Regions from separate parts of the Rhizobium sp. Nf11,1 genome, predicted to be linked through region 2. Evidence: riboswitches for the same ligand, from Rfam matches in the RefSeq annotation. Region 2 holds a riboswitch; the other holds the start of a gene.
What was found. A riboswitch is a leader RNA that binds a small molecule or an ion and turns the genes downstream of it on or off. The one in region 2 is predicted to bind FMN.
Positions count from the first base shown of each region.

Region 1: another riboswitch for FMN. It lies ahead of ACQ7C1_RS12155 (6,7-dimethyl-8-ribityllumazine synthase); the one in region 2 lies ahead of ACQ7C1_RS06285 (DMT family transporter).

Region 1 covers NZ_JBOBHU010000006.1:248,220-262,614, reverse strand. Annotated here, with positions in the region: gene ACQ7C1_RS12215 (helix-turn-helix domain-containing protein) at 1-1,123, opposite strand, end outside; gene ACQ7C1_RS12210 (DUF899 domain-containing protein) at 1,237-2,034, shown strand; partial or broken gene ACQ7C1_RS12205 (hypothetical protein) at 2,052-2,261, shown strand; gene ACQ7C1_RS12200 (SDR family oxidoreductase) at 2,322-3,329, opposite strand; gene ACQ7C1_RS12195 (LLM class flavin-dependent oxidoreductase) at 3,605-4,627, shown strand; gene ACQ7C1_RS12190 (LysR family transcriptional regulator) at 4,812-5,717, shown strand; gene ACQ7C1_RS12185 (MFS transporter) at 5,677-6,969, opposite strand; gene ACQ7C1_RS12180 (winged helix-turn-helix domain-containing protein) at 6,966-7,616, opposite strand; gene ACQ7C1_RS12175 (adenylate/guanylate cyclase domain-containing protein) at 7,798-8,895, opposite strand; gene ACQ7C1_RS12170 (hypothetical protein) at 9,231-9,455, shown strand; gene ACQ7C1_RS12165 (GCG_CRPN prefix-to-repeats domain-containing protein) at 9,534-9,842, opposite strand; gene ACQ7C1_RS12160 (SRPBCC family protein) at 10,017-10,463, opposite strand; FMN riboswitch at 10,848-10,990, shown strand; gene ACQ7C1_RS12155 (6,7-dimethyl-8-ribityllumazine synthase) at 11,070-11,504, shown strand; partial or broken gene ACQ7C1_RS12150 (VOC family protein) at 11,651-12,338, shown strand; gene ACQ7C1_RS12145 (DUF1194 domain-containing protein) at 12,480-13,256, opposite strand; gene ACQ7C1_RS12140 (LysR substrate-binding domain-containing protein) at 13,429-14,331, opposite strand.
Region 2 covers NZ_JBOBHU010000003.1:140,438-154,832, forward strand. Annotated here, with positions in the region: gene ACQ7C1_RS06250 (hypothetical protein) at 279-491, shown strand; gene ACQ7C1_RS06255 (glutathione peroxidase) at 516-1,064, opposite strand; gene ACQ7C1_RS06260 (hypothetical protein) at 1,190-1,552, opposite strand; gene ACQ7C1_RS06265 (class I SAM-dependent methyltransferase) at 1,716-2,321, shown strand; gene ACQ7C1_RS06270 ((R)-mandelonitrile lyase) at 2,327-2,728, opposite strand; gene ACQ7C1_RS06275 (aldo/keto reductase) at 2,871-3,857, shown strand; gene ACQ7C1_RS06280 (esterase-like activity of phytase family protein) at 4,048-6,246, opposite strand; gene ACQ7C1_RS06285 (DMT family transporter) at 6,339-7,247, opposite strand; FMN riboswitch at 7,431-7,582, opposite strand; gene hupB (DNA-binding protein HupB) at 7,699-7,974, opposite strand; gene lon (endopeptidase La) at 8,181-10,598, opposite strand; gene clpX (ATP-dependent Clp protease ATP-binding subunit ClpX) at 11,002-12,279, opposite strand; gene clpP (ATP-dependent Clp endopeptidase proteolytic subunit ClpP) at 12,582-13,211, opposite strand; gene ACQ7C1_RS06310 (GGDEF domain-containing protein) at 13,608-14,395, shown strand, end outside.

The DNA of each region.
Region 1 (14,395 bases), on a different contig from region 2:
GCACCTTCTCCTCGCCAGCGAGCGCATCCAGCGCCCGCTGCACGGTGCGCGGACTGGTGCCGAGCGCGATTGCCAGCGCCGAACTCGACCACGCTTCGCCATCGGCGAGGAAAGCGAGCACCGCCGCATGCGGCCCTTCGACGAGCGGCGCAAGCACGGCAACCTCAGAAGCGCCGGCAGCGGAAAGGGCAAAACCGCGCTTGGTAGCCGAGACTTCCGCCAGGCCGGCTAATTCCGCGCGCAGCCGGCCGATCTCGACGCGCAGCCGGGCGCGATGCGATTCATCGGCATGCTTGCCGCGGAAGGCGCGTGTGATCAGCACCCCTCGCGACACATCCGCCGGCCAGGCTTCGGCAAGCGCACGAGCGAGCGCGAAAAGCACTGGCCGGCTCGCCAGCGGCACTACCGCGCCACCCGCGCGCACGACATGTCGGCAGGCATCGACGACGAGCGCGCCATTTGAAAAGAGCGCCTCCACCTCGGCAAGCAGCAGCGACCGGTCATACCCACGCGAAACCAGCCGCGCCGCCGGCAGATCGAGCACATGTCCAGCGGCTTCGACCTCCGCCGTCAGCACCGGCATATTCGCCCGCTCGGCCGCAACCTGTGCCCGTTCGAGTGCTGCGCGTGCCGCATGCGTGCGCAGGCGCCGAACGGCGATGCCGGCCGCAACAAGCTCATGGGCGGCCCGCAAGGCCGGCGGCAGCGGCGTCGGATCGAGCGCAGCCAGCGCCTGCTCGGCTTCGTCGAGGCGGCCGATCAGCATCAGCCGGCGAATGGCGATATTGCCGGCGTGGGCGGCGTTGATCCGGTCGCCATGCGCTTCCAGAAGCTTGCGCGCCGCCTCCAGCGCCTTCGGCGGCCAGGTGAGATCGCGCGAGACGAGCGCGATCTCTGCCTCGGCGACGACACAGCGGGCGCGGGCCACCGCCTCCCGCGGCCCGAAAGCGCGCGCGGCACTCTTCAACAGCGCCTTGGCGCGGATGAGATCTCCGAGCTGCGCCATGGCGATGCCGCGCAGCGCCAAGGCCGGCGCGTCGTCGCGCAGCGCCACCCGTTTCAGCGCTCCAAGCGTATCGCCAGATGCCAGCGCCTGTGCAGCGGCCGTAATCAGCGAGTCCATTCAAATCCCGTCACACTTGTCACTCCCGGCATTTGTCCTCCCGCCGTAATCTTCTTTCAACGGCAGGCAACCGCGCCGGATGCTACGACGAGAGACAGGCAAAGGAGAAGACCATGACGGCAATGCTGAATGCAACCCGCGATCAATGGCTGGCGGCGAGACTTGATTTGCTCGAGGAGGAAAAGGAACTGACGCGGCAAAGCGATGCGCTGGCGGCCAAACGCCAGCAATTGCCCCGTGTGAGGATCGAAAAGGACTACCGCTTCGATACCGAACGCGGCGAAGCTTCGCTGAAGGATCTGTTCGGCGGGCGTTCGCAGCTCCTGATCTATCACTTCATGTTCGGACCGGATTACAGCGCCGGATGCCCCTCCTGCTCCTCGATCGCCGACGGTTTCAACGGCTTCTTCGTCCACCTGGAAAACCACGATGTCGCCTTCTGGGCCGTCTCGCGCGCGCCGCTCGCAAAGCTTGAGGCCTTCAAGCGGCGCATGGACTGGAGCTTCCCCTGGGCCTCCTCGGCCGGCAGCGATTTCAACGCCGATTTCAGCGTCTGGTTCAGCCCGGAGCAGCAGCGTCTCGGCGAGATCGAATACAACTACCGTCGCGAACCGCCCGCCCCCGAACCGCCGGGGGGCAAGACCGTGCCGGAATGGCAGGCGCGCGGCAGCGACGAACCCATCGTCCAGATCGCTTCGATGACCGGCACCGACGTTCCCACCTACACCCGCGACCGGCCAGGCGTCAGCACCTTCGAACTCATCGACGGCGGCGTCTACCACAGCTATTCCAGCTATGCGCGCGGGCTGGACGGGCTCTGGGGCATGTACCAATGGCTCGACCGCGCGCCCAAAGGCCGCAACGAAACCGGCATCTGGTGGCGCCACCACGACCGCTACGGCAAGGAGTGACCGTCATGGCGCTGGCTGCCTCCGACTACCTCTCGCTTGCCGCCGCCCCGACATTTGCCATCATGGCACTGCTGACGGCCGCAACCGGCAGCCCCGACATGATCTGCATGACCACGCCGGATGCCCTCCCGATCGGCGGGATGGTGCCGATGTACCTGCTGATGAGCGGCTTTCATCTGGCTCCGTGGCTAAGGCTCGCCGGCAGTCAAAGGCTGGGCCGCAGATGATGGTTCAGCCCTCACAAGTCCGTTTATGGCGTGGGCAAGCACCCACGCCATCTAACCTGTCTACCAAAACCTGTGCCGACTGCCCAAGGCCAGCCGCCGGCGCGGGTACGTCCTCGGCCCAGCAGCCGCAAGCGCCAGCACGGCGACAGCGGCAAGGCCGAGGAGGAGCGGCGCCGAATATCGGCGCGGCGATCGCAGTCCGCCGTCAATGCGGGCGGTATCGGTGGAGGGCCGGTAGAGATTGCCATCGCTTTCGACGGCGCGCGGCGCCCGCTTGAAATAGGCAGCCATCAGCCGGCCGAGCGTCCTGGCGGCGAGATTAGGCGCCAGCAGATGGGCGAGCCGCGTCGCAGTTGTGACCACGCCGACGGTGGTGGTTGCGCGTGGCGATCTGGCGACGCCGACGATCGCCTCGGCGACCCGGCGCGCATCGAGCACCGGCGGCGGCGCGGAAACCTGGCGGCCGACATAATTGGCGCCGTGCCTGAGGCCAGGCGTATCGACGAAGGCGGGATAGACGTCGCAGACATGAATGCGCGGCTTGTCGGCGACCTCCGCCCGCAGCGCCTCGGAGAAGCCGCGCAGGCCGAATTTGCTGGCGCTATAGGCGGCCGCGAACGGTGCCGCCGCAAAGCCGCCGAGCGAAATCATGTTGATAAAGACGCCCCTGTCCTGCTTCAAGAAGATCGGCAGCACCGCATGGGCATCGTTCATGTGGCCGATCAGATTGGTGCGGATGATCTGCTCATGCGCCTCGATCGGCGTTTCCTCGAACCGACCGACCGCGCCGACGCCGACATTGCTCACCCAGACGTCGATATCGCCGAGAGCCTTTGCCCTGTCGGCCAGCGACCGCACGGCAGCAGGCTCGGTAACGTCGGTAACAACGGAAATCGCCTCCGCACCCAGACCCCGGCACGTCTCGGCAACCTTTTCCAAGGCCTCGCCGTTGCGGGCCGCCAGCACCAGCCTGCTTCCGCGCCGAGCGAAGGCCTCGGCAGTGGCCTGACCGATGCCGCTCGATGCTCCCGTAATGACGACCACTGCATTTTCGAGATTGATAGACATCGTTCCGCCTCTCTGTCCTGGGGAAAGCGCCGGCGCCACAGCGCGCATCCATCAAACACCTCCGTGAAAGCGGAGTTCCCGAATGACGACCGCTGCCAGCATACTCGGCCCGGGAAAAGCGACTCATTTCCCGATATTTGCGGGCATTGTCTCGCATCCCGCTTCTGCAAGAGTCGCCGGCCAAGCGCAGCGTTCCATCCGGTTACGATTGTCTTGCGCACCGAAACTATGCGATGACCAATCTACCAAGAGATGCAACGGATAAAAGGCGCGCCATGAAGAAGATCGGTTTTCTCTCGTTCGGGCACTGGACGCCCTCGCCCCAATCGGAGACGCGCTCGGCAGGTGATGCGCTGCTGCAGTCGATCGACCTTGCCGTTGCGGCCGAGGAGCTCGGCGCCGATGGCGCTTATTTCCGCGTGCACCATTTCGCCCGGCAGCTCGCCGCGCCCTTTCCGCTGCTTGCCGCCGTCGGCGCCAAGACCAGCCGGATCGAGATCGGCACGGCGGTTATCGACATGCGCTATGAAAACCCGCTTTACATGGCCGAGGATGCCGGTGCTGCCGATCTTATCGCCGGCGGGCGGCTGCAACTCGGCATCAGCCGCGGCTCGCCCGAACAGGTGATCGACGGCTGGCGCCATTTCGGCTATGCGCCGCCGGAAGGTCAGAGCGAGGCCGACATGGCCAGGCATCATGCCGAAGTCTTCCTCGAAGTGCTGCGCGGCGAAGGCTTCGCCAAACCGAACCCGCGGCCGATGTTTCCAAACCCGCCGGGCCTGCTGCGCCTCGAGCCGCATTCGGAAGGCCTGCGTGAGCGGATCTGGTGGGGCGCAAGCTCCAACGCCACCGCCGTCTGGGCGGCCAAGCTCGGCATGAACCTGCAGAGTTCGACGCTGAAGGACGACGAGACCGGTGAGCCATTCCACGTCCAGCAGGCCAGCCAGATCCGCGCCTATCGTCAAGCCTGGAAGGAAGCCGGCCACACGCGCAAGCCGCGCGTTTCGGTCAGCCGCAGCATTTTCGCGCTGGTCGACGACCGAGACCGCGCCTATTTCGGCTACGGCAACGACGAAGGCGACAAGATCGGCTTCATTGACGAGAAGACGCGGGCGATCTTCGGCCGCAGCTACGCTGCCGAACCTGACGTGCTCGTCAAGCAGCTTGCGGAAGACGAGGCGATTGCTGAGGCCGACACACTGCTGCTCACCGTGCCCAACCAGCTCGGCGTCGACTACAACGCCCACGTCATCGAGGCGATCCTCGCTCACGTCGCTCCGGCGCTCGGCTGGCGCTGACGGCGAGGCTTGGCGCGAGCCTTCTATATGCGCTGTGGTAATGCGAAACGGCAGCTGTCGTCGGGCCGGCATCATTTCGATGCGCCCGGGACCTAACTGGCGCGGTCGGCGTTGATGATGCGAGCCTTGAATCGGTCACGTCGCGACCGACTTAAAGCTGCAGTCGAATCTCTCGAGTTGCCTCATGCCGCGCACGAACCTGAACGACATCCTGATCTTCATGGCCGTCGTCGATGCCGGAAGCTTTATCGCCGGGGGGCAGGCCATGGGCCTCTCCCGTTCGGCGGCGGGAAAGGCCGTCACCCGCCTCGAGGAGCGGCTCGGCGCGCGCCTGCTCAACCGTACGACGAGGACACTCAGCCTGACTGATGAAGGACGAGTGTTCTATGACCAGGGGCTGCAGATCCTGGCATCGGTCGACGAGGCGGAGGCGAGCATTGCGGGGCGAAGTGGTTTGCCGCGAGGCGTGCTCAGACTTGCCGTTCCCGATGTCTTCGGGCCGCTGGTCATGCTCCCTTTACTCGAAAAATATCTTCGCACGTGGCCCGACGTGCAGGTCGAAGTGAGCTTCACCGATCACGCGGCCGACATCGTCGAGGATGGCTTCGATCTGGCGATCGGAATTGGCGCGAAGTCGTCGGCCGCCGACAGCCGATTGATCACGCGCGTGATCGCCAGTGACAAGGTGCTGCTCTGCGCCTCGCCCTCCTATCTCACCGAACGCGGCGTCCCCAATGATATGGCGGATCTGGCCGCCCATGACTGCCTGTTCGTCACCAGCCGCGGCCAAAGGCAGGGCTGGCGCTTTCGCAGCGGTGGCGGCTGGATCAAGGCGCAGGGGCGCAGCCGCCTGAGGCTCGACAGCGGTGAAGCCCTCCACGACGCTGCCCTGGCCGGCTTCGGGATCGCTCTCCTGCCGAACTTCCTCATTGCCGCCGATTTGACCGCCGGCCGTCTCCGGCAAGTCCTCCCTGATCTAGAAACCGACGACACGAAAATCTTGGCGCATTATTCCGACAAAGGCGTGTTGGAGCCGCGCGTCCGCTGCTTCATCGATCTGTTGATCGAGGAATTCGGAGGTCAAGGCTAGGCCCGCGCGGCGCTGATGCCACCGCCTTGTCAAAACCGCGAAAGCTCTTGAGCGCCAGCGGAGAGAGGGTCGCGGCGAGGTAAGCGAGGCCGCAGAGGAGCAGCGCCGCGCCAAGCCCTATTGTGCTGATCAGCGCGCCACCGACGAGGCCGCCGAAGGGAATGAGGGCGAAGCAGAGGGCGGTGTTCATCGCGGTGACGCGCCCGGTCAGCGGTTTGGGGATGCGCTCGAACATCACCGCCGACAGGATCGGGTTGAGGAAACCGGAGGCAAAGCCTGCGATTGCGAGTGTTGCAAAGACGGAGCCGAGCGGCGCATCCACCGCGAGCACCAGGAAGCGCGGAAATCCGGTCAGGAGGAAGGCCACGGTATAGACGATCAGACGCGGCATGCGCTCGCCGATAACAGCGGCAATCGCCGCGCCCGCGATGGAAGCGCCGGAGAAGGCGGCGAACATCGCTCCGAGCAGCTCCGGCCCATGCCCGGCATTCTTCGTCCAGACGGGCAGCAGCACGGCGTGATAGGCCTGATCGAGCAGATTGGTGATCGCCACCATGGTGACAATGCTGACGAGCACGGCGTCGCCGCGCAGAAAGCGCCAGCCTTCCCGGAGATCGTCGAGATAGGATGACGTTCTGCCAGGCCGCGAGTCGGGCGCGGTTGGGATCTTGGGAACGCGGGCGGTGCCGGGTATGCCTGATGCAACGACCAAGGCAGCCGCAGCGAAGGTGGCGGCGTTGACGAGGAGCGCCTGACTCGGGCCGATCAGTCCGATCAGCGCGCCCGCGCCGGCCGCACCCACCGTCGAGGCCAGCCGCTCGATGGCGCTGGAGACGCCGGTCACCTGTTCGAGCGGCACTTCGGCGAGGGTCGCGATATCGGGAACCATCGCCTGCTTGGCGGCATCGGAAGGCCCGCGCAGCACACCCATGGCAAAGACGAGGGGCAGCAGCACCGGCACGGTCAGCACAGCGAAGAGATCGAGAAGCGGCACCAGCCCGACCGCGATCACGGAAGCCGTGTCGCAGATGATCGCGATGCGCTTGGCACCGATGCGGTCGATCAGCGGCCCGCCGAGCGCCTTGGCGAGCACATAAGGCAGCATCTCCATCATCGCCGTCAGCCCGGTCAGCACCGGGCTGCCTGTGGCGCTCAGCACCAGCCAGGGGATGGCGATGGTCGATAGCCGGGTGCCAGAAAATGAAAGTGTTTCTGCGGCGGCAAGCGCCAGGAATGGCCTGCCTTCTCTCACCGCTCGTCCTCCCGCTCGCGGTGCGGCAGCCGGCCCGGATAGGGGAAGGCGTGCAGCATGACATAGAAAGGAACCATGCCAGGATTCCGGGACGCCGCCTCCCCCAGCGGCGGGGCGGCCCGCATCGCTTCAAGGATGATGCCTGTCAGCCGCTTCGTCAGGGCCTCGGCCTGTTCCGCCGTCATTGGGATGATGATGTCGTCGGCCGCCGTCGCCCTGCGCCATTCCGCCGGCAGCTCGGCATATTCCTCCAGCGCCTGCTGCATCTGGCCGACCTGCAGCGAGAGAGCCGCCTGGTTGAAGGCCATGTCGAGATCGAGCGCTTCGCCTTCGGATTCGCTCGGGGGAACCGAGGTCAGCTCGTGGCTGGCGCGCCACCAGCGGTCGCGCCGCGAGACATGCGGCGCTTCCTCGATGAAACCGTATTGGGCGAGCTGGCGCAGGTGATAGCTCGTCGCGCCGCTGTTCAGGCCTAACCGAACGGCGAGCTGCGTCGCCGTGGCGGGACCGTCGATCCTCAGCATGCCGAGCATGCGCAGCCGAACCGGATGCGTCAGCGCCTTCAGCGCCGTCGGTTCGGGCACGACCCGGCTGACGGTGCGCGAGGCAACGGCATCTGCGGCAGGTTCGGAGTTCTGCTCCTTCATGACCCCATCATATATTCGCAAACACAGTTTTGCAAAGATTTCTTTGCAAATTTCTCCTAAGGTGTTTGATCTCCGGCAGTGGCCAGAATGATCACGCGCCAGTGCGAGCGATTAATAATCATGATTCTTGTGAGCGCCGAACATGGCATGGCAGGCGCATTCGGGCAGGCCATCTCAGGGCTCAATCCTCAGCCAAAGTGAAGACGGCGCAAGGCTCGGCGATGCCGCGCAGGGCGTGCTCGCCGAGCGGCGTCAGCGCGGCCTGGGTGTTCGCCGCCACGGCGCCTGAGATCAGCACGCTGTGGCCGAGCGGCTTGCAGAGCCCTTCCAGCCGGCTGACCAGATTGACCGCCGGGCCGATGGCGGTGAAGTCAAGCCTGTCGGCGGCGCCGATATTGCCCCAGAGGATTTCGCCGAAATGCAGCGCGGCGCCGAAGGGCAGCGGCGCCAGCCCCTGCGCCCGGCGCATCTGGTCCAGATGGGCCATACCGGCGCGGCTGGCTGCAACGGCCCGGAGCGCCGCCTCGCAGGCCTCTCGATCAGCTCCGGCCCCATTGCCGGAAGCAGCAGTGACGGGAAAGATCGCCAGCACGCCGTCGCCGATGAATTTCAGCACCTCGCCGCCGAAGGCATGTACGGCGCCGGCGACGCGGTCGAAATAAGCGTCGAGCGCGGATATCATCGCCTGCGGCTCCGTCACTTGGGAAAGCGCGGTGAAATCCCGCAAATCGGCGCAGAGAAGAGCGGCGCGAATGGTTTCGCCGGTGCCCCGAGCAAGCGCACCCGACTGAACGCGAGCCGCACTGCGCCGGCCGAGGTAGGCTTCCAGCAGCGCCGCCCGCGCTTCCCGCGCCGCAAGGGCTGCGAGCGGCGCCGCCGCAAAACGCGCGACGTCCTGCAGCCGCGCGGCTTCATCGGGAGAAAATTCGTCCGCCCCTGCCCCCTTGCCGATGCCCGCCCAGCCGAGCATGGCGCCGTCCCGCGAAGCTCCAATCCTCTCCTCCCAAACCGGCCCGAGCCCGGCCAGCCATTCGCGCCCGGCATCGCTTTGCGGTGCGGCGGCAAACCCCAGCGCCTCGATGACGGCTCCGGTTTCGGCCCGCCACAGCCAGCTACGCCGCGCTATGATCGGATGCGGCACCGAAAGTGTCAGCGCGCCGCCAGAAAGCCCCAGGCCGTCGGCCAGCAGCCGGCGCCCGAGCTCGGCCAGAAACCGTTCGGGGCCGGGGGAAGCCGCAGCCTCGTCAATCAGCCAGGCAATGGAGGAAGGCAGATCCATGGGTTAACATTGGCATTGCAACAGGACGCGGGCAACCCCGGGACATCAGCCCGACGGACACTCCTGCGGCCTCTCAGGAGGTCTCCTGCCCTGGCCAGATACTCGGCAGAGGGCAGAGCACGACTGACTTCATCGGCCAACTCAGGACACCTGTGGTGGATTTCCTATCGGCACTTGCCCCCGCCGAGTCCCTCCGCAACCCTGTCAACCCCACCTCCCAACAAGTCTGTGGAAAACCATTCATCACAGTGCAAAACAACCCAATAAACACCTTTAAATTGCGCGACATTGGCTCGTTTATGTGCGAACTTGTCATTAGCGATTGAGGGGTTGCTATGGGCACGACATACTGGCCGAAAGACCCGCTGGACGGGAATGACATGACCCTGCTGACGTCGATCCTTCGGCGCTGGTGCGCGCGTTATGGGATCGAGTTTACAGCCGAAGAAAGCAAACGGAAGGCGAAGGAACTCGTCGAATGGTTCGAGTTCGGTGTCAAGGATCCGGCCGAGCTCGAAGAACTGATCGACGGAAAGCACTGGCTCGTCAGCCGCATCTGAGCGCAGTCGTTATTTCAGCTGATAAAGGCCGGGCGAAACATCGCACCGGCCCTCGTTCGCCTGCCTCTGTCAAAAGTTTTAGTAGTCATCGCGCCAGCGGCGTTCGCGGTCCCAGCGCCGTTCATAGCGCCAGCGCGGGCCATCCCAATCGCGATGACGCCGCTCCCAGCCCCAGCGGGGCGGACCGCCATAGAAAGCTACAGGCGGCGGGCGGCGCCAGTTGCGCCGGCATTCGCCCCAGCGGGTCAGATGCCAGCCGCGACCACAGGCGTAGTCGACCTTTGTGACAGTGCTCTCAACCTTGATTGCCCCGATCGGCATCGCCTGAGCTGTGCCAATCGAGAGGCTGCCAGCGAGCAAGGCAGCCGCGATAGAAAGTGCCTTCATCGAAAACTCCATTTCATCCAGCCGCAATCACCTTAGGACCGCCAAATTGAACTGGAGATGAACTGTGCGTTCATGTTTGTGGACGATAAAGCAGCACTTTTTTTGACCGCAGCGGACCGTTCTTCCCGTAGCGCCAAGCGCTTGGGGAGCATCCTGCCGCCTGCCGAAAACCGTTCATGTCCTGCCGTAAAAAGGATCTGGACCCGGGTCCCGCCCGGCCGCGACTTCCGTGAGCCGGCCGAGATAATGCGCCCAGCCTTCCTCATGACCGGCGCATTGCTCGGCACTCGGCAGCCCGCTATGGGTGAGCCGCAAAAGCGTTCCGCCTCCCTGCTCGATCAGGTCGATCTCGACCAGGCTCGATCCCGGCGGCACCACCTCGCTACCATCCCAGCCGAAGCTGTAGGCAAGCCGATGCACCGGCACCACCTCGCGAAACGAGCCGCGCGCAAAACGGGCGCCGGTAACGTTGACGAGATAGAGCCCACCCGGCTCCGGCTCGACCTCGGCCTCCGTCCCCATCCAGCGCAGGATCTTCTCCGGATCGGTCATCAGTGCAAACACCGCTGCCGGCGGCGCCGCAAGATGCGCCTCGCGGCGCACGACGAAAGATTCTGGCATGGATCTCTCCCATGGTTGCCGCCCCGGTTCGGGAACGACGTATCATGCTGTATTGACGTGGGTGTCCTCAATGGGAGCATGTAGGCGGAAGCGCGCGCTGAGCAAGGGCGGACACCCCGAACGCCCTTACCGTGAGACCCTCACCAGCCTCGGTGCGAAACCTCCGACCTCCCTCATGCTAAGGCGCGTAGCCCGCATGGCGGAGCCTCCAAGGACGCACCGCAACGCTGCTCCTTCCATCCCCCAACGGCAGCGCACCCGCCTCGTCTTGCGAGGCCCCTGCGGGGCACCTCATCAGGATGAGGCTCTCTTGGGGTTGCAACCCGCACCCATCCGAAACCATCTTACCCTATTGCCAGCCCGCCGCCTTGCCCCTATTGTCCGCGCCGTTCTCAGGGCGGGGTGAAAGTCCCTACCGGCGGTATGCAGTTTCGATTGCGAGCCCGCGAGCGCCTTCCTCGGAAGGGTCAGCAGATCAGGTGAGATGCCTGAGCCGACGGTCATAGTCCGGATGAAAGAGAACGTGCGCTGCTGCTGCCCTCCGGGCTGGCTACAGATGCTCGTGATCGCCTTGGGTGATGTGTCTGTACGCCAAAGGAGATTACCATGACACCCACCCGTTATGCCTTCGTCAAAGCCGGCTGGCACGCCGATATCGTCGACCGTGCGCTCGAAGGTTTCCAACAGCTTGTTCCCGCCGAACAGATCGACGTATTCGACGTCCCCGGCGCCTTCGAAATGCCGCTGCTGTCGCGCGATCTTGCCGCGAGCGGGCGCTATGCCGCCGTTATTGCCGCCGCCTTCGTCGTCGATGGCGGGATCTACCGCCACGAATTCGTCGCCCAGGCCGTGGTCGATGGCCTGATGCGCGCCGGCATGGATACCGGCGTGCCGGTGCTGTCGGTCTCACTGACACCGCATCACTATCAGGAAACCGAGCATCACACGCAGATCTACCGCGCTCATTTCGTCGAGAAGGGCCGCGAGGCTGCGCGCGCCGCTCTGATGATCGGCAAAACGCGCGCCGCCCTTGCTGCTTGAAAGCTAGCGCAACAGACGGCGGGATGGCCCGCCGTCTTCTTCCCGTCGACTGAAGAATTGATTCGACGCTCCACCCGCGCTGTGGTCCACTCGATACCGACATGTATCGCCATTCTTAATGCGTCCAAACCTCAAGGGAGCTGAAGATGAGCAATGCAATGCGCAGTGAACCCCCAACCGAATCCGTGAAAACACGACCGGTCGACACCAAGCTCGAGGTGGTCGTCATTCCCGTTTCCGACGTCGACCGCGCCAAACGTTTTTACGAGAGCCTTGGCTGGAGGCTCGACGCCGATTTCGCCAATGATGCCGATTTCCGCGTGATCCAGTTCACCCCACCGGGCTCCGGTTGCGCGATCATCTTCGGCAAGAATGTCACCGCCGCCGCTCCCGGCTCCGCCCAAGGCCTCTATCTCATCGTCTCCGACGTCGAGGCCGCAAGGCGCGATCTCATCGCCCGCGGCGTCGAGGTGAGCGAGGTCTTCCACGATGCTTCAGGCGTCTACGCCGGCAAGGACGAACCCTATCTCTTCGGGCGCCTGCGCATCGCCGGCCGCGACCCCGACCACCGCAGCTATCGTTCCTTCGCCTCGTTCAAGGATCCCGATGGCAACGGCTGGCTGTTCCAGGAAGTCACCACGCCTGCCGGGACGCATCGACGCCGATGAGACCGCCTTCTCGACATCGAGCGACCTCGCCGCCGCCCTCCGCCGCGCCGCCGAGGCTCACGGCGAACACGAGAAGCGCAATGGCGGCAAACACGACGAGAACTGGCCGGACTGGTACGCCGAATACATGGTCAGCGAACAGGCCGGCAGGCAGCTGCCGTTATAGGTGGCGGCACGGAGCAGCCGCCTTGCCCGTCGGCACCTCAAGGTGAGGCAATTCGAGCGGCAGATGCTTTCTTCTTTGCTTTATCGGTATGCCATGTGACAACCACACGGCATACCCTCTCCGGGCTCATCAGGTCGCGACTCACCGATCGAATATATCCCGCCACTGCTTCTCGCCGATCAGACAGTCCGACGTCGGCGCGTCGGCGGCTATCCTCTCCACCGTCGGCGAGGGTGAAATGCCGCTGATCTCGAGCACCAGCTTGCGGCGCACGGCGATGGCGAAATCCTCAATCCTGTGGACCGGCAGCACGAAGCTGCCGGGGCCGCCGATCACGCAATCGGCGTAATATTTGTCGAGCCCTCCGGGAGCATCGGAAGGACGCAGCATGATCGCCAGCCCGTTGATGATCATGCCCGACGCCACCGCCTTGTCCCTGGTGGCCGTCACCGGGCTGCCGGAATTGTTCGGACCGTCGCCGGAGACGTCGATCACCTCACGCCTGCCGCGAAAGGGTCCGGTGGTGATCATGCTGGCGCCCTGATCGATGGCTGTTGAGATCGAGGTGCGCCGTTGCGTGGCTATCGGCCGGGCGTCAAGCTTATCGGCGAAGGCGATCGCATCCGCTTCCGTCTCAATCACCTGCCAGTCGATCATCGAATCCTGGACGACATAGCCCGCCCATTCGAAATAGCTGATGGCGATGCGGCCGGTGAGCCCGCCTTTGACCGCATCGATGAATTCCTTGTGCTTGAGCGCCTCGACATAACCGTCGCGCTGAATGCCGATCTCTTCGAAATCCATTGACCGCGAGGTGTCGACGGCAAGCACCAGCGTCACATCAACCTCGTTTGCGCCCGCCCCAACTGTCGGCACGACTCCGGTAAGACCCATGAGTACCGCAAGCGTGGTCAGCATCGGCAAATCCCCGCGCATCGAGCAGGGAAATGTAACACAACTTGGCCCGCGAAGGACGCCCGGCCTCGTGCGGGGTTTCAATTTTCGGTGATATCAGGAGCGCCTCTTGCCGCTCGAGGCCGCTGCGGGGAACTCACAGAGAGACTCTCCTGCCATGCAGCTTTCCAGGACCTCAACGCAAAGGCGACCATAAAGGGTTCTTCCACGCCTTCAGCGCTTCCAGAAAAACCTGCAGGCGCAGCGGCAGGAAGCGGCGGGTGGGATAGACGGCGTGCACGAAGATTTCCGGCGAGGACCAGTCCGGCAGCAGGCGAATGAGCTCGCCTCGGTTGATCTCTTCGTCGCAATAGGTCGAAGGCAGCAGCCCGATACCGTGGCCGCGATAGGTAAAGGCGCTGACCGCCTCGAAGTCCCGACTGGAGACCGGCCCGGACACACGCACGTGGGCCGACTTGCGGCCGCTGACAAGATGCCAATCCGCCTCGCCGTTGCGGCCGTTCAGGAGTACGCATCGATGATCCTTCAGGTCCTCGGGCTTTGATGGAAGCGCGCTGCCCTCAAGATAGTCGGGCGTCGCAACCAGATAGCGCACACTCCGGCCGAGCCGCTGCGCGACGATGGAAGAATCCTTGAGTTCGCCGAAACGAATGGCGACATCGACATTCTCGGCGACCAGATCGAGGAAAAGGTTGGTGACGAAGAGATCGATCTGGATATCGGGATATGTCCTCAGGAAGGACGAGATGAATTCGTAGAAGACGTCCTGCCCGAAGATGACGGGCACGGAGATCTTCAGCAGGCCTTCCGGCTTCCTCTGCGTCGCCGTCAGCGCCTGCTCGGCGTCCATAAGATGGGCGAGCGGTTCGCTGCACCTGTCGTAATAGGCTCGACCCTGCGCGGTAAGGCTGAGCTTGCGGGTCGTGCGCTGCAGCAGCGTCACGCCGAGCTGCTCTTCAAGCGACGTCACCTTCCGGCTGACGGTTGAAACCGGCATGCCGAGGGAATAGGCCGCACGGCTGAAGCTGCCATACTGCGCCACCTTCACGAAAACGGCGATGTCGTTGAGATCGGCCATGCGCCCATTTTTGCATTGATGCAAAAGAGAATCCAGATATTTCCATCTAATCGGGGAATGGAGT
Region 2 (14,395 bases):
CCGCAGTGATCTGCCGCGGATTGGCTCAATGCAGCTATCTGCCTCTGCAGAAGCTGTCTTACATGAACGCGAACCGACATTCGGCAAGACATTCCGGCACAGTATAGCTGTCCGGCAGGTCAAATGCGGCGCCGTCTGGGAAGCCAGGTTCCACCAAAACGGACTACTCCAGCCTCCGCGCACCTCCTATTGGGCGAATGGATGAGGGCGGGCGAAAATGAGACTATTCGTCGCCCGGAAGTCTCCGCGCTTGAAGGCTTACCGCGCCGGGGGGTGCCATGAGAACTCTATGCTCCGCATTGACGCTGTGCATTGCGATTGCCCTTTGCACGCCAAGCTCCATCTATGTCAGCCTGCCCGGATACGCCTTCAAGACGAATCCGAAATGCCAGCGCCACGTACCGAAGACGAAGTTTGACAGAAGGTGCGACCAGCCGATACTGGGCTTCAAGGACTTTACGCCTCCGCTTGTGACCGTCCTCGGGATCTGAAGATCCTGCTCGGCTGCCGGCAAATCATCCCTTCGCCAACTCCTGATCCACCGCCGAAACCAGCCGCGAATCATCTGCCGTCACATCGGGCGCGAAGCGGGCGGCGACTTTGCCGTCGCGGCCGATCAGGAATTTTTCGAAATTCCAGAGAATGTCGTCCTCGTCGCCGCCTGATATGCCGTGGGCATTCAGGCGTTCGCGCATCGGACCCTCGCCCGTCGTCTTCACGCCTGATTTGGTCAGCTGCCGGTAGAGCGGGTGCTGGGCCTCGCCCTTGACCGAGATCTTAGAAAAGATCGGGAAGGTGACGTCATAGGTGGTGGTGCAGAAATCGAGGATCTCGGCGTCCGTGCCTGGTTCCTGGCCCTTGAAGTCGTTGGCGGGGAAAGCGGCGATGACGAAGCCGCGCCCGCGCTTTTCGCCATAGAGTCTTTCGAGCCCCTCATATTGCGGCGTGAGCCCGCATTTCGAGGCGACGTTGACAATCAGAAGCACCCTGCCCTTGTATTCATTCAGCGTGGTCTGTCGACCATCCACCGTCTTGACCGGAATATCCAGCACATTGCCCGTCATGGGAACCTCCAATTGGCACGGATCGTTCCGGGAGCTTAGCAATATCGCCGTCATTGTCATCAGGGTGAAGATCAACTCGGCGTCAGCATCCCGGCGTCGCCGTTTGGCGACACCGGGATAGCCCGTCAAGCGGGCGAGGTTTCCCGTACGTCATCGAGTAGGAAATGGACGACGAGATAATCCGTCTTGTAGTGACGGCCGCTGTCCGAGACGGATTCGACGCTGCCGCCATCCTTTGGATGCCAGGGATGATAATGAGGGTTGGTGGTGATGAGCGTGATGGCCTTGCCGGCGAACGGCCCCTCGCCCAAGCGGAAGCGCATCTCGGCGAGCGGCCAGATTCGCTCGTAATCTTCCATGGCGATGCGCGCCTTCAGCGCTTTCCGGTGCAGCGGCTCGCCGGCGCCTGCTTCTGCGGATGATTCCAGCATCACTTCTTCGGCATGGGCAATGATGGCATTGAACTCTTCGGGCCACATCCGTCTCATGAAGTCGCTCCTCCCAGGGCTCTTTCGTCATTCACAGGTGAAACTTAACCTTTTGTCCGCAAGAAGCAAATTCTTGTCATGCCGTTGTCATCCGCCTCGGCTGCTCCTACGTTCCCTTCGAACCGCACCAGGGCCGTCAGCCGCCCCAATCCCGAGATCAAAGATGAAGACACGTGAAGAAAGGCAGGCGCTGCGGGCGAGCATGCCGCGCACCCCGCTCAGCGCCCATCATATAGAAAACGCCCGGCTGCTGCCGGATCGGGGCGAACTGCTCTACCGAATCCCGAATGGCGGCATCGGCGTCGAGGTGGGGGCGGCCTTCGGCGAGTATACGGCGGAGATCCTGGAAAAGAATCGCCCGGCCCAGCTTTATCTCATCGATCCCTGGTCGATGGATCGCTACAGCTCCGGGCTCGACGCGATTCACACGAATTTCGCGGCCGAGATCGAGGCTGGCCGGCTGCACCTGATGCAAGGCACATCGCTCGACAAGCTCGCCGAATTCGAGGATGACTTCCTCGACTGGGCCTATATCGACACCGATCATTCTTTCGAGCTCACCTGGCAGGAGCTCCTGCTCTGCGAGAGGAAGGTGAAGCGCACAGGACGCATTGCCGGCCATGATTTCTGCACCGGCAACACCGTCAAACCGATCGTCTACGGTGTCGTCGAGGCGGTTACGAAATTCTGCAAGGATTATGGCTGGCAATTCGAATTCCTGACGGTCGAATCACACGCGCATTTTTCCTATTGCCTGAAGCGCCTTTGATCAGTTCACGCCTTGCCGGAATATTGTTCGTCGCTGACCTTTTCCATCCAGTCGACATGGCTGCCGTCCAATGCCTCGTGAATGGCAATATGCGTCATCGCCGTCTCCGGGCCGGCGCCGTGCCAGTGTTTTTCGCCCGGCGCAAACCAGACGGTGTCGCCGGCGCGGATCTCGCGAATCTCCCCGCCCCAGCTCTGGGCAAGGCCCTTGCCTGAGGTGACGATCAGCGTCTGGCCGAGCGGATGCGTGTGCCAGGCCGTGCGGGCGCCGGGTTCGAAGGTGACGGAGGTTGCCCTCACCCGGGCCGGGGCCGGCGGCTCGATCAGCGGATCCTGGCGGACGGCGCCGGTAAAATAGTCGGCCGGCGGCTTCGTCGAGGGGCTGGAGCCAGCGGGTTTGATCTCCATGATCGTTCCTTTCCATCCAATAGCGTTGAAGCCTTGTCTCCGGACGATATTTGATCGAGGCGACCGATCAAGACCGGATCGGCAATTGCCGCACAGTTGCCCGCCTGATAGGCCAGTGTCTTTCATAACCTAGGAGATGTTCATGAAACACCATGCTTTTGGCCGCATGCCGTTCACCGTCACCAATGTCGGCTTCGGCGCCTGGCAAATCGGCGGCTCCTGGGGCAATATCAGCGAGGCGGACGGGCGGGCGGCGCTGAACGCCGCGCTCGATGCCGGTATGACGTTCATCGACACGGCGGATGTTTACGGCGACGGCCGCTCGGAAAAGATCATTGCCGATGTTCTGAAGACGCGCGGCGGCGAGCGCCCGATGGTCGCAACCAAGGCAGGCCGCCGCCTCAACCCACATGTCGCGGAAGGATATACCAAGGCCAATCTCCAAGGCTTCATCGACCGCAGCCTCAAAAACCTCGCGGTCGACAGCCTCGATCTCGTGCAGTTGCACTGCCCGCCGCGCGAGGTGCTTTACCTGCCTGAGGTCTTCGAGGGCCTCGACGCACTGCAGAAGGCCGGAAAGATCAAGGGTTATGGCGTTAGCGTCGAAAAAGTCGAGGACGGGCTGAAGGCCATCGAATATCCCGGCGTCGTCAGCGTCCAGATCATCTACAACATTTTCCGTCAGCGCCCCGACCATCTGTTCTTCGAGGAAGCACGTCGCAGGAATGTGGCGATCATCGCGCGCGTGCCGCTGGCAAGTGGTCTTCTCTCCGGCAAGATCAGCCGCGAGACGCAGTTTGCCAGCGACGACCATCGCAATTTCAACCGCCACGGCGAAGCTTTCGATGTCGGCGAGACCTTTGCCGGCGTACCCTTCGAGGTCGGGCTGCAGGCGGTCGAGGAAGTGCGCAAGCTGGTGCCGGCCGGCGCCACCATGGCCGCCTTCGCGTTGCGTTGGATCCTGATGGCTGAAGCCGTTACTGTCGTCATCCCCGGCGCCCGCAATGCCGAACAGGCGAGAGCCAATGCGGCCGCAGCCGATCTCGCGCCGCTCTCGCCCGATGTCATGGTGGCGACGCGCGAGATATACAATCGGCTGATCGCGCCGCATGTGCATCAGCGCTGGTGAGGCTGGAGCGAGTCGCTTTTTTTTGAAGGCTGCAGCGAGCCGAGAGCGGCCCGTCATCCGGCTGCCGCCACCGTCTCCCCGCAAGCGGGGCGAAGGGATATGCCGCACGTGCTTCCTTCACCTCGACGTTGCGCTTGGCACGTCCCCTCGCCCCGTTTTAACGGGGAGAGGGTTAGGTGAGGGGCAACCTTCAGTTCGTGGCACTCAGCTCGACCGGAAAGAACAAGGTCTCGCCGGAAGAGTCGCTCACACCGTCATTGTCGGTGACAGCGTATGGCTTGCCGGAGGCGTCGAAGGTGAAGCCTTCGAGCTTGTCGAGCACATAGCCGTTCGTCGCGGCCTTGAGTTCGCCGAGGAAGTCGTGCGCTTCGGTCTTCTTCACGACCGGCAGCTCGCCCCCGAGCTTGGCTGGCTTCAGTTCCGAGATCGCCACCTTGTAAAGCTTCTTCAACTTGGCGGCGTCGCCGACCAGATTATCGCGCTCGATGATGTAAACGCTGTCGCCGTCGGCGGAGATCTCAGACAGGCCAACCCAACCGCTTTCCGTCTTGTCGAGCGGATAGCGCACTGCGCCCCATTCCTTCTTCTTCGGATTGTAGGAGACGAGCTTGACGAAGCCCTTCTCGTCGTCACCCCACTCGCGCTGGACGGCCATCCAGAGCGTGGCATCGTCGCCGGTGCCGACAATGGTGACACCCTCGAAGCCGTAGCGGATTTCGTTGGCGGCGAGTTCCCTAGGCAGGGCGATCTCGGCCTTGATGTCGCCCTTGGCATTGACGTTGTAGAGGGCGTGCGGGATGAGGCGTTCGCTATAGCCCTCCGAGGCGAGCCAGAAGGAGCCGTCGGCTGCGACCGCAATGCCTTCGATATCGAGCTTCTGGGCCGGAGCGCCGTCACGCTTGACGACGAGGGCGTCGGTGATGACAGCCGGTTTCTTGGTGGCGTCGATCGTGTAGATCGTCGGCTGCGAGCCCAGAAAGCTGTCGCTGACGGCGTAGAGCATGCCCGGTTTGCCGGGAACGGCGGCAAGACCCGAAAGCGCTGCGAAACCGATCGGGTCGCCGTCCTTCTCGGCGGAGACGATCTGTGGATAGGCTTTTTCGCCTTCCGAGCGCTCGTATATCATCACGTGCGAGCGCACCCCGCCGTCCTTGCCGAGATCGAGTTCATTTGCGGTCGCAAAGAGATTACGCTGGGGGATAGCGACCCCGCCTTCCGGCGAAATGCCCGACGGCAGAAGCTGCACGAGTTCGGGGTCGGCGCCGGTATCCTTATAGACGCCGACGACCGAGGCGCGCTCGGCAAGCAGGAAGAAATACTGGTCATCGCCGAACTTGGCGGCTTCGAGGCCTTCCGGCTCGACGCCCTTCGATCCCGAACGGCTTTCCGGATAATGGCCGATATGGGCGACGGCGCGTTCGAAGGATGCGCCCGATTCGTAGAGGACCTTGCCCGTCTTGTCGAAGATGGTGAAGCCGCGCGAGCCGCCCTGATAGTCGCCTTCATTGGCGACGACGAGGCGGTTGTCGTCCAGCCACTTCACGGCATCCGGCTCGCGCAGGACGCCTTTCGATTCGCTCGAGAATTTCAGGGCGCCGTCGCGCTTCGTGTCGATGCCGGAGAGATCGACGCTGCCGGCGGTAAAGTGGGTCTTCACCTGAGCCGTGTTGGCATCGATGATGACGATCTCGTTATTTTCCTGCAGCGTGAGCGCAATCTCGTTCTGCCCGTTGAAGGCCACGAATTCCGGCTCCGGATCTTCAGGGGCAACACCGGCGAGACCGTTCAGCGCCACATGCTTGATGGCGCCGCAGTCGACGGTGCCGTTGTTGACCTGGAAAACGGCGAGCTCGCCGGCCGGCATCTGCGGGATCTTGCCGTCATTGACCTCTTCGTCGCGTTCGTTTTCGATCGCGATGGCGCCGAGCGTCTTGTCCTTGTTGAGGGCAATCGAATCCGGCTGGCCACCGAGATCGCAGATGTTCTCGATCTTCTTCGTCGCCACGTCGACGATTGCGAGACGGCCTGAGGGCTTGGCCTTGCTTTCGGAGGTGTTGACGGCAACCAGCGCCTTGCCGGCGCTCGAGGTAACCGATGTCGGCTCGCCATCCATCATCAGCGCGCCGGCGGCTTTCGGGGCCTTGGCGTCGGTAATGTCGATGAAGCCGATCGCGCCGAGCGGACTGTCGCTATAGATCAGTGTGTTGCCGTCGTCGGTCGCGGTGATGATTTCCGCGGATGTCGGCGACAGCTTGTCCTTGTCAGCAGGCAGGTTCTGGGCGACCGGGAAGGAGGCGATGCGGTTGAAAACCGGCTCGGCCGCGGCCGGGACGGCAACGGATGCGAGAAGCACGGCAGCGAGCGCTGCCTTGCGCGATAAAATTGTCATGAAATCCCCCAATGTCGAAAGATCGAATAGAGGGGTTTTGCGGGACTGCCATGACAGAGACATGACAGTCCGCGAGTTTTCAGAGGTCGGCGTCAGGCCGGCTGCCTTTCCCGGCGCATCTCGTTTTGCATGATGAAGAGCGACGCTGAAAGAATGAGCGCGGCGCCCAGCCACAGATAACCGGCCGGCGCATAACCGAAAAACAGCCAGCCGGCGAGCACGTTCAGCGGCAGCTTCAGATCATCGAATGGCTGGACATAGGCGGCGTCAGCACTGGCATAGGCTAGGGTCAGCAGATATTGCGCCACGACCGTCAGGAGGCCCGCCACAAGGAAGAGCGCGAGTGTCGTGCCTGTCGGTACGGCGAAGCCCGCCGCAAGTGCCAGACCGCCGTTGATCGGCGTCAGCAGCACCAACAGCCAGACGGTGATGGTCTCTGGCCTCTCGATACCGGTCAGGCCCTTGGTGATGAGCGAGGAGGCACCCCACAGCAGTGCCGAGAGCACCGGCAGGAGCGCTGCCCAGGTGAAACTATCAGACCATGGCTGGAGGATGATCATCGCGCCGGCAAAGCCGACACCGGTCGCTGCCCAGCGGGCCGGGCCGACGCGCTCACCGAGGAACAGGCGGGCGCCGAGAATGATGAAGAAGGGTGAGGTCATGACCAGCGCGATCGCCTGCCAGATCGGCACTGAGGCAAGACCGGAAACCCAGGCTTCGACACCAAGCGCGGCAAAGAGGACGCGCACGACGTGCCGCCGGGGATAGTCGGTACGCATCGCCGCAAGGCCTGATTTGCGCAGGAAAGGCAAGGAGAAGAGGAAGGCGATTGCATATTGCCAGAAGGCTGCGGAGGCTGGCGGAAAGGCGAGTTTCATGGTTAGCCACTGGGTGACGACGTTGAGCAGCGAGAAGGCCACGCCTCCAAGCACCATGAAAGCAGCGCCGGCAAAGGCGCGAGAACGCGGCATTGTAAGGGAAATCTGATTCATGTCTTCCATCCAGAACTACAGCGCCGCGCGTCTTTCCAGACGCGCAAAGGACGCTGTAGCGCTTTTAATTGCTGCATAATTCATCCTTAAATCGATTCCGATTTAAGGAATTATGCAGGCGACCAACATAAATCAGGACGCATGAGGCGACGGCGCGCAGGGGCCGGCAGTCCCCTGCCCGCTCACGGCCATGCTCATTCTCTTTCTTCCGGACTATACCGTCGGCTCCGGAATCGCACCGGATCTGCTGACCCTTCCCCGGCCGAAGCTTGAGAAGGCGCTCGCGGGCTCGGGCCACAGCCCTTACCGCCGGTGGGGACTTTCACCCCGCCCTGAGAACAGCATTGTTGGTAAGACAAAGCGCTGCATACGGCAAGCGGCAAAACAAAAGGGGTCCGGCAGCGCCGAACCCCTCGAAAACCTGCTCAGCCGTTCTCGTTTACGGCCGGCGGATGATGAATCAGCCGTTGACGGCGTCCTTCAGGCCCTTGCCGGGCGTGAACTTCGGCACGTTGCGGGCCGGAATGTCGACTTCAGCGCCGGTCGACGGGTTGCGGCCCTTCGTTGCAGCGCGATGAGAAACGGTGAAGCTGCCGAAACCAGCGAGGCGGATATCGCCCTTGTTCTTGAGTTCGGCCTGGACAACGTCGAAAACCGCGTCAACAGCGGAAGCCGCGTCAGACTTCGTCAGTCCTGCCTTTTCGGCCACTGCGGACACGAGTTCATTCTTGTTCATGTTTCCACCCCTTTCTAAATGGTATGAAACGACTCAAATCTAAGCTAGGCGCAGAATAGGTTTCATCAGGCCCGCCGAAAACCCAAAAGCCCTGCAAATCAAGGAAAAGCAAGCGTCTCCATGACGTTTTCACAAAAAAGGCTGGCGTTTCCGCCAGCCTTTTCTCGTCTTTTGCGCGAATAGGGCTCAAATGTGGCAAATGCCGCTCAATGCGCTATGGTCGCGCCCGAATCGTCGAGACCTTCGACCGACGTGATGACCGGCGTTTCCACCGTGCCATCCCACTCGATCGGCTCCGGCCGACGGATCAGCGCATGCTTGATCACCTCGCCCATCCGCGAGACCGGGATGATCTCCATGCTGTTCTTCACGTTATCCGGAATCTCCGCCAGGTCCTTGGCGTTTTCTTCCGGAATCAGCACTTTCTTGATGCCGCCGCGAAGCGCCGCAAGCAGCTTTTCCTTGAGACCGCCGATCGGCAGCACCCGGCCGCGAAGGGTGATTTCACCGGTCATGGCCACATGCTTGTTGACCGGGATGCCGGTCATGATCGAAACGATGGCGGTTGCCATGGCGACGCCGGCCGACGGGCCATCCTTCGGCGTCGCACCTTCCGGCACGTGCACGTGGATGTCGTTCTTTTCGAACATCGGCGGTTCGATGCCGAAATCGACAGCGCGCGAGCGGACGTAGGAAGCCGCCGCCGAGATCGATTCCTTCATGACGTCCTTCAGATTGCCGGTAACCGTCATGCGGCCCTTGCCCGGCATCATCACGCCTTCGATGGTCAGCAGCTCGCCGCCGACTTCCGTCCAGGCAAGACCGGTCACGACGCCGACCTGATCCTCGCCCTCGGCTTCGCCATGGCGGAAGCGCGGGACGCCCAGATAGTCGGCGATGTTGGCGGCCGTCACGTGAACGGACTTCGTCTTGCCCTTGATGATCTCGGTGACCGCCTTGCGGGCGAGCTTCATCAGTTCGCGTTCGAAGCTACGGACACCGGCTTCACGGGTGTATTGCTGACTGATCGCCATCAGGGCGTCGTCACTGACCGAGAACTCTTCCGGCTGCAACGCATGTTCCTTGATGGCCTTCGGCAGCAGGTGCCGCTTGGCGATCTCACGCTTTTCGTCCTCGGTGTAGCCGGCGATACGGATGATCTCCATGCGGTCCATCAAGGGCGCCGGAATGTTCAGCGTGTTCGCCGTCGTGATGAACATCACGTCCGACAGGTCGTATTCGACTTCCAGATAGTGGTCCATGAAGGTCGAGTTCTGCGCCGGATCGAGCACTTCGAGCAAGGCCGAGGACGGGTCGCCGCGGAAATCCATGCCCATCTTGTCGATCTCGTCGAGCAGGAAGAGCGGGTTGGACTTCTTCGCCTTCTTCATCGACTGGATGACCTTGCCGGGCATCGAGCCGATATAGGTGCGGCGGTGACCGCGGATTTCGGCTTCGTCGCGAACGCCGCCGAGCGCCATGCGGACATACTCACGGCCGGTCGCCTTGGCGATCGACTGGGCGAGCGAGGTCTTGCCGACGCCCGGAGGGCCGACGAGGCAGAGGATCGGGCCCTTGATCTTGGTGGCGCGAGCCTGCACGGCGAGATATTCGACAATGCGTTCCTTGACCTTGTCCAGACCGAAGTGATCGGCCTCGAGGATCTTCTCGGCATTGTTGAGGTCGGCCTTGATCTTCGACTTCTTGCCCCACGGAATGCCGAGCAGCCAATCCAGATAATTGCGCACGACCGTGGCTTCCGCCGACATCGGGCTCATCTGGCGCAGCTTCTTCAGCTCCGCCTCGGCCTTTTCACGGGCCTCCTTGGACAGCTTGGTCTTGGAGATGCGCTCTTCCAGTTCGCTCATCTCGTCACGGCCTTCCTCGCCGTCTCCGAGCTCCTTCTGGATCGCTTTCATCTGCTCGTTGAGATAATATTCGCGCTGGGTCTTCTCCATCTGGCGCTTGACGCGCGAGCGGATGCGCTTTTCGACCTGCAGCACCGAGATCTCGCCTTCCATGAAGCCGAGAGCCTTTTCGAGACGCTGCTTGACGCTCGTCGTCTCCAGCATCTCCTGCTTCTCGGTGATCTTGATCGACAGATGCGAGGCGACCGTATCGGCGAGCTTGGAATAGTCGTCGATCTGGCTGGCGGCACCGACCACTTCCGGCGAAATCTTCTTGTTCAGCTTCACATAGCTTTCGAATTCGGAAACGACCGAGCGCGACAAGGCTTCCAGTTCGACCGGATCGTCATGGGGCTCCTCGAGCACATGGCCGAGCGCCTCATAGAAATCCTCACGGCTCGTATAAGTGTCGATCTCGGCGCGGGCGCGGCCTTCGACCAGAACCTTGACGGTGCCATCAGGCAGCTTCAGCAGCTGCAGCACGTTTGCCACGGTGCCGACATTGTGGATCGCCGAAGGGTCCGGATCATCGTCGCTGGCGTTGATCTGCGTCACCAACATGATCTGCTTGTCCGAGCCCATGACCTCCTCGAGCGCACGGATCGACTTTTCCCGTCCGACAAACAGCGGCACGATCATATGCGGGAAAACCACGATGTCACGCAAAGGCAGAACAGGGTAGGCAGTGCTGCTCGCTACAGACGTTTTCTTCGTCATTTTTTATCCTTTCCATCGTCCCGTTGCCGGGCTCTTTGCACGGCCGCTTGGGATCAGCCGGCACTCTCACTTGGCCTACAAGTGGAGGTTCTTACTATTCTTTTCAAGCCACGCTAACGCCCTCGTTCCCCGCATATGACAGCTTCGTTACAACGGAACACCAGCACTATGAAACGCGTGGCTGGACCGGCGCTTACCACTTCCGACCCGGCTATATACAACGCCAGCAATACACTCACGGAATCACTGCATCATTGCCAAGCATCGCCCCTTGCGCAACATCGGCAAAGGCAAGCTCCAGTTCCCACCGGCAAAATACTAACAGCGCCTCGCATGGTTTTTCAAATAGAAAGGGGCTCGCCTATGGCAAGCCCCTTAAAATAACGGTGCGAAAACCATAAGATTACGCGGAAGCGTTGGCTTTTTCTTCCTGACGATCGGCATAGATGTAGAGCGGACGAGCCGAGCCGCGCACCACCTCCTCCGAGATGACCACCTCGCGCACGCCTTCCAGCGTCGGCAGTTCGAACATCGTGTCGAGCAGGATCTTCTCCATGATCGAACGAAGGCCGCGGGCGCCCGTCTTGCGCACGATCGCCTTGCGGGCGATTTCGCGCAATGCATCCTCGTGGAAGGTGAGTTCCACATCTTCCATCTCGAACAGCCGCTGATACTGCTTGATCAGCGCGTTCTTCGGCTCGGATAGGATCTGGATCAGCGCGTCCTCGTCGAGATCCTCGAGCGTCGCCAAAACCGGCAGACGGCCGATGAACTCGGGAATGAGGCCGAACTTGACCAGATCTTCCGGCTCCAGTTCGCGCAGGACTTCGCCGACGCGGCGGTCGTCCTGAGCTTTCACAGTCGCGCCGAAGCCGATCGAAGTCTTCTCGCCGCGGGCGGAGATGATCTTGTCGAGGCCGGCGAAGGCGCCGCCGCAGATGAACAGGATGTTCGTCGTGTCGACCTGCAGGAATTCCTGCTGCGGGTGCTTGCGGCCGCCCTGCGGCGGAACGGAAGCGACCGTGCCTTCCATGATCTTCAACAGCGCCTGCTGCACGCCCTCGCCCGAGACGTCGCGGGTGATCGACGGATTGTCGGACTTGCGCGAAATCTTGTCGACTTCGTCGATGTAGACGATGCCACGCTGCGCGCGTTCTACATTGTAGTCGGCCGCCTGCAGGAGCTTCAGAATGATGTTTTCGACATCCTCGCCGACATAGCCGGCTTCCGTCAGCGTCGTCGCATCCGCCATGGTGAAGGGAACGTCGATGATGCGGGCGAGCGTCTGGGCCAGATAGGTCTTGCCGCAGCCTGTGGGTCCGACGAGCATGATGTTCGACTTCGCCAGCTCGACTTCGCCGTTCTTGGAGGCGTGCGCCAGGCGCTTGTAATGGTTGTGAACGGCGACCGACAGGATCTTCTTCGCCTGCCGCTGGCCGATGACGTATTCGTCGAGGACCTTGATGATGTCCTGAGGCGTCGGGACGCCGTCGCGGGACTTGACCATCGAGGACTTGTTCTCCTCGCGGATGATGTCCATGCACAATTCGACGCATTCATCGCAGATGAAGACGGTCGGTCCGGCAATCAGTTTCCGGACTTCGTGCTGGCTCTTTCCGCAGAACGAACAATAGAGGGTGTTCTTGGAGTCGCCGCCGTTGCTGCCGCTGACCTTGCTCATATCACTTTCCTTCCAGCACGCCGCATTTCAAGGCGAAATCGCGGTCCACTCTATCAGCTCCTGGCGGCACTCCGTTTCCGGAGCCTTTGCCGAGAAGGGCTTCAGGGGCTACAAACCGGTCCCAATCAACCATGTCAGGGTCCCGGCGGCAACGAATTCCCCTTCGAATGCCGAATGCTATGTCATAAAAATTCAACATAGCATTAATAGTTACTATTAGCGTCTTCGTCGCCAGTTGAAAGCCTTGTTCGATCACAAATGAGATAGAACTGTGGCGAGGAAAACACCATCCCAATTAATTACTAGGCCTGCTCGCCTTCCATCTCGAGGCGCGATGTCAGAACCTTGTCGATCACGCCCCAGCCTTGGGCCTCGTCCGCATCCATGAAATGGTCACGATCGAGCGTCTTTTCAACTTCCTCGTAGCTGCGGCCGGTGTGCTTGACATAGACCTCGTTCAGCCGGCGCTTCATCTTCAGGATGTCGCGGGCGTGGCGCTCGATGTCCGAGGCCTGGCCCTGGAAGCCGCCCGAGGGCTGGTGAACCATGATGCGGGAATTCGGCGTGGCGAAGCGCATGTCTTTGTGGCCGGCCGCCAGCAGCAGCGAACCCATGGACGCGGCCTGGCCGATGCAGAGCGTCGAAACCGCGGGTTTGATAAACTGCATCGTGTCGTAGATCGCCATGCCCGCGGTGACGACGCCACCGGGAGAATTGATGTAGAGAGCGATTTCCTTCTTCGGGTTTTCCGCCTCGAGGAAGAGAAGCTGGGCGCAGACGAGCGTCGCCATGTGATCCTCGACGGCGCCGGTCAGAAAGATGATGCGTTCCTTCAACAGGCGGGAATAGATGTCGTAGGAGCGTTCACCGCGATTGGTCTGTTCCACGACCATCGGCACGAGGGCCATTGCGGTATCAACTGGGTTTCTCATGTGCGTCCTTTGTCAACGTCATGCCGGCACGCCGGGAATCAAAGAAAATGTCTTATCCCTACATAGAGTGTCCCTGCCCTCCTCTTCAAGACACGCATTGGGATAACGTTAAGAAGACGCGGCAAGGCCACAATGCTTGGGCGCCGACAGCCTCTTTCTCGCAAACGCCTGTCGGCCGCGAGCCCTCGATGTCGTCTCCCCCCGCTTTTCTACATGACAGAATGAAGGAAAGGTTACTCCATTCGACAGCGCTCAAGCACGTTTACCCAACGGAAAGCCTATCGCCAGATACCGGCCGAAAATCATGCCGCAGTGCAACGACATTAAGGAACTGGCGAGCTTCCTCCGCAAGGATGCGGGCCAACAGACAAGGTCGACGGGCAAGGGGTTGCTGCCGTGTTCAATATCGCTACAGGTCTCGCCATCTGGTGTTCGGAGGCCATGACGCTCGCTCTGGTGCTCTTCGTCGCCTGGCGCCACAATGTCAGAAATGAAGCCTATCTCTATTGGGGCCTGGGCTTCTTTCTGACCGCCATAGGCTTCGCGATGATCTCGCTGCGCAGCGAAATCCCCAGCCTGTTTTCCATCGAGGTGGGCAATGCCATCGCGCTGCTCGGCCAGAGCGCCTGGGTGGCGGGTTTTCTCGCACTCGACCGCAAGAAGATCGAATGGTGGGCTCTGCTGCCGCCGGCAATCTGGCTGGCCGGGGTCTTTCTGCCGTGGGTCAACACTGATTATTCCAACCGCGTCGTGCTCTATAATCTCGCTTCGGCGACGGGCGCCACGGCATTGGCCATGGCGGTCGCCGCCGGCGACATCCGCCGCGAGCGCACCCGCACTAAGCTTATGGGGGTGTTCGTCATCCAGGGCTGCCTGTGTTTCGGCTCGGCGCTGACGATGGCGGTGACGCTGCCAAGCGATATCGAGGCCACCAATCTCGGTGGCGTCTCGGCCATGGCAAGCGCCTTCCTGCTCACTATCGCCTTCGCGCTCACCTGTCGACTGGTGATGGAGCGCTCCGAACGGCATCTGCGCGCTATGACGCTGACCGATTCCCTGACCGGCGTGCTCAACCGCCGTGGCCTGCTCGGCTATTTCGAGTCCATCCAGGAGAGAGCCCATAGCGAGCAGCGGCAGGTCGCGGTGATCCTTTTCGACCTCGATCATTTCAAGCGCGTCAACGA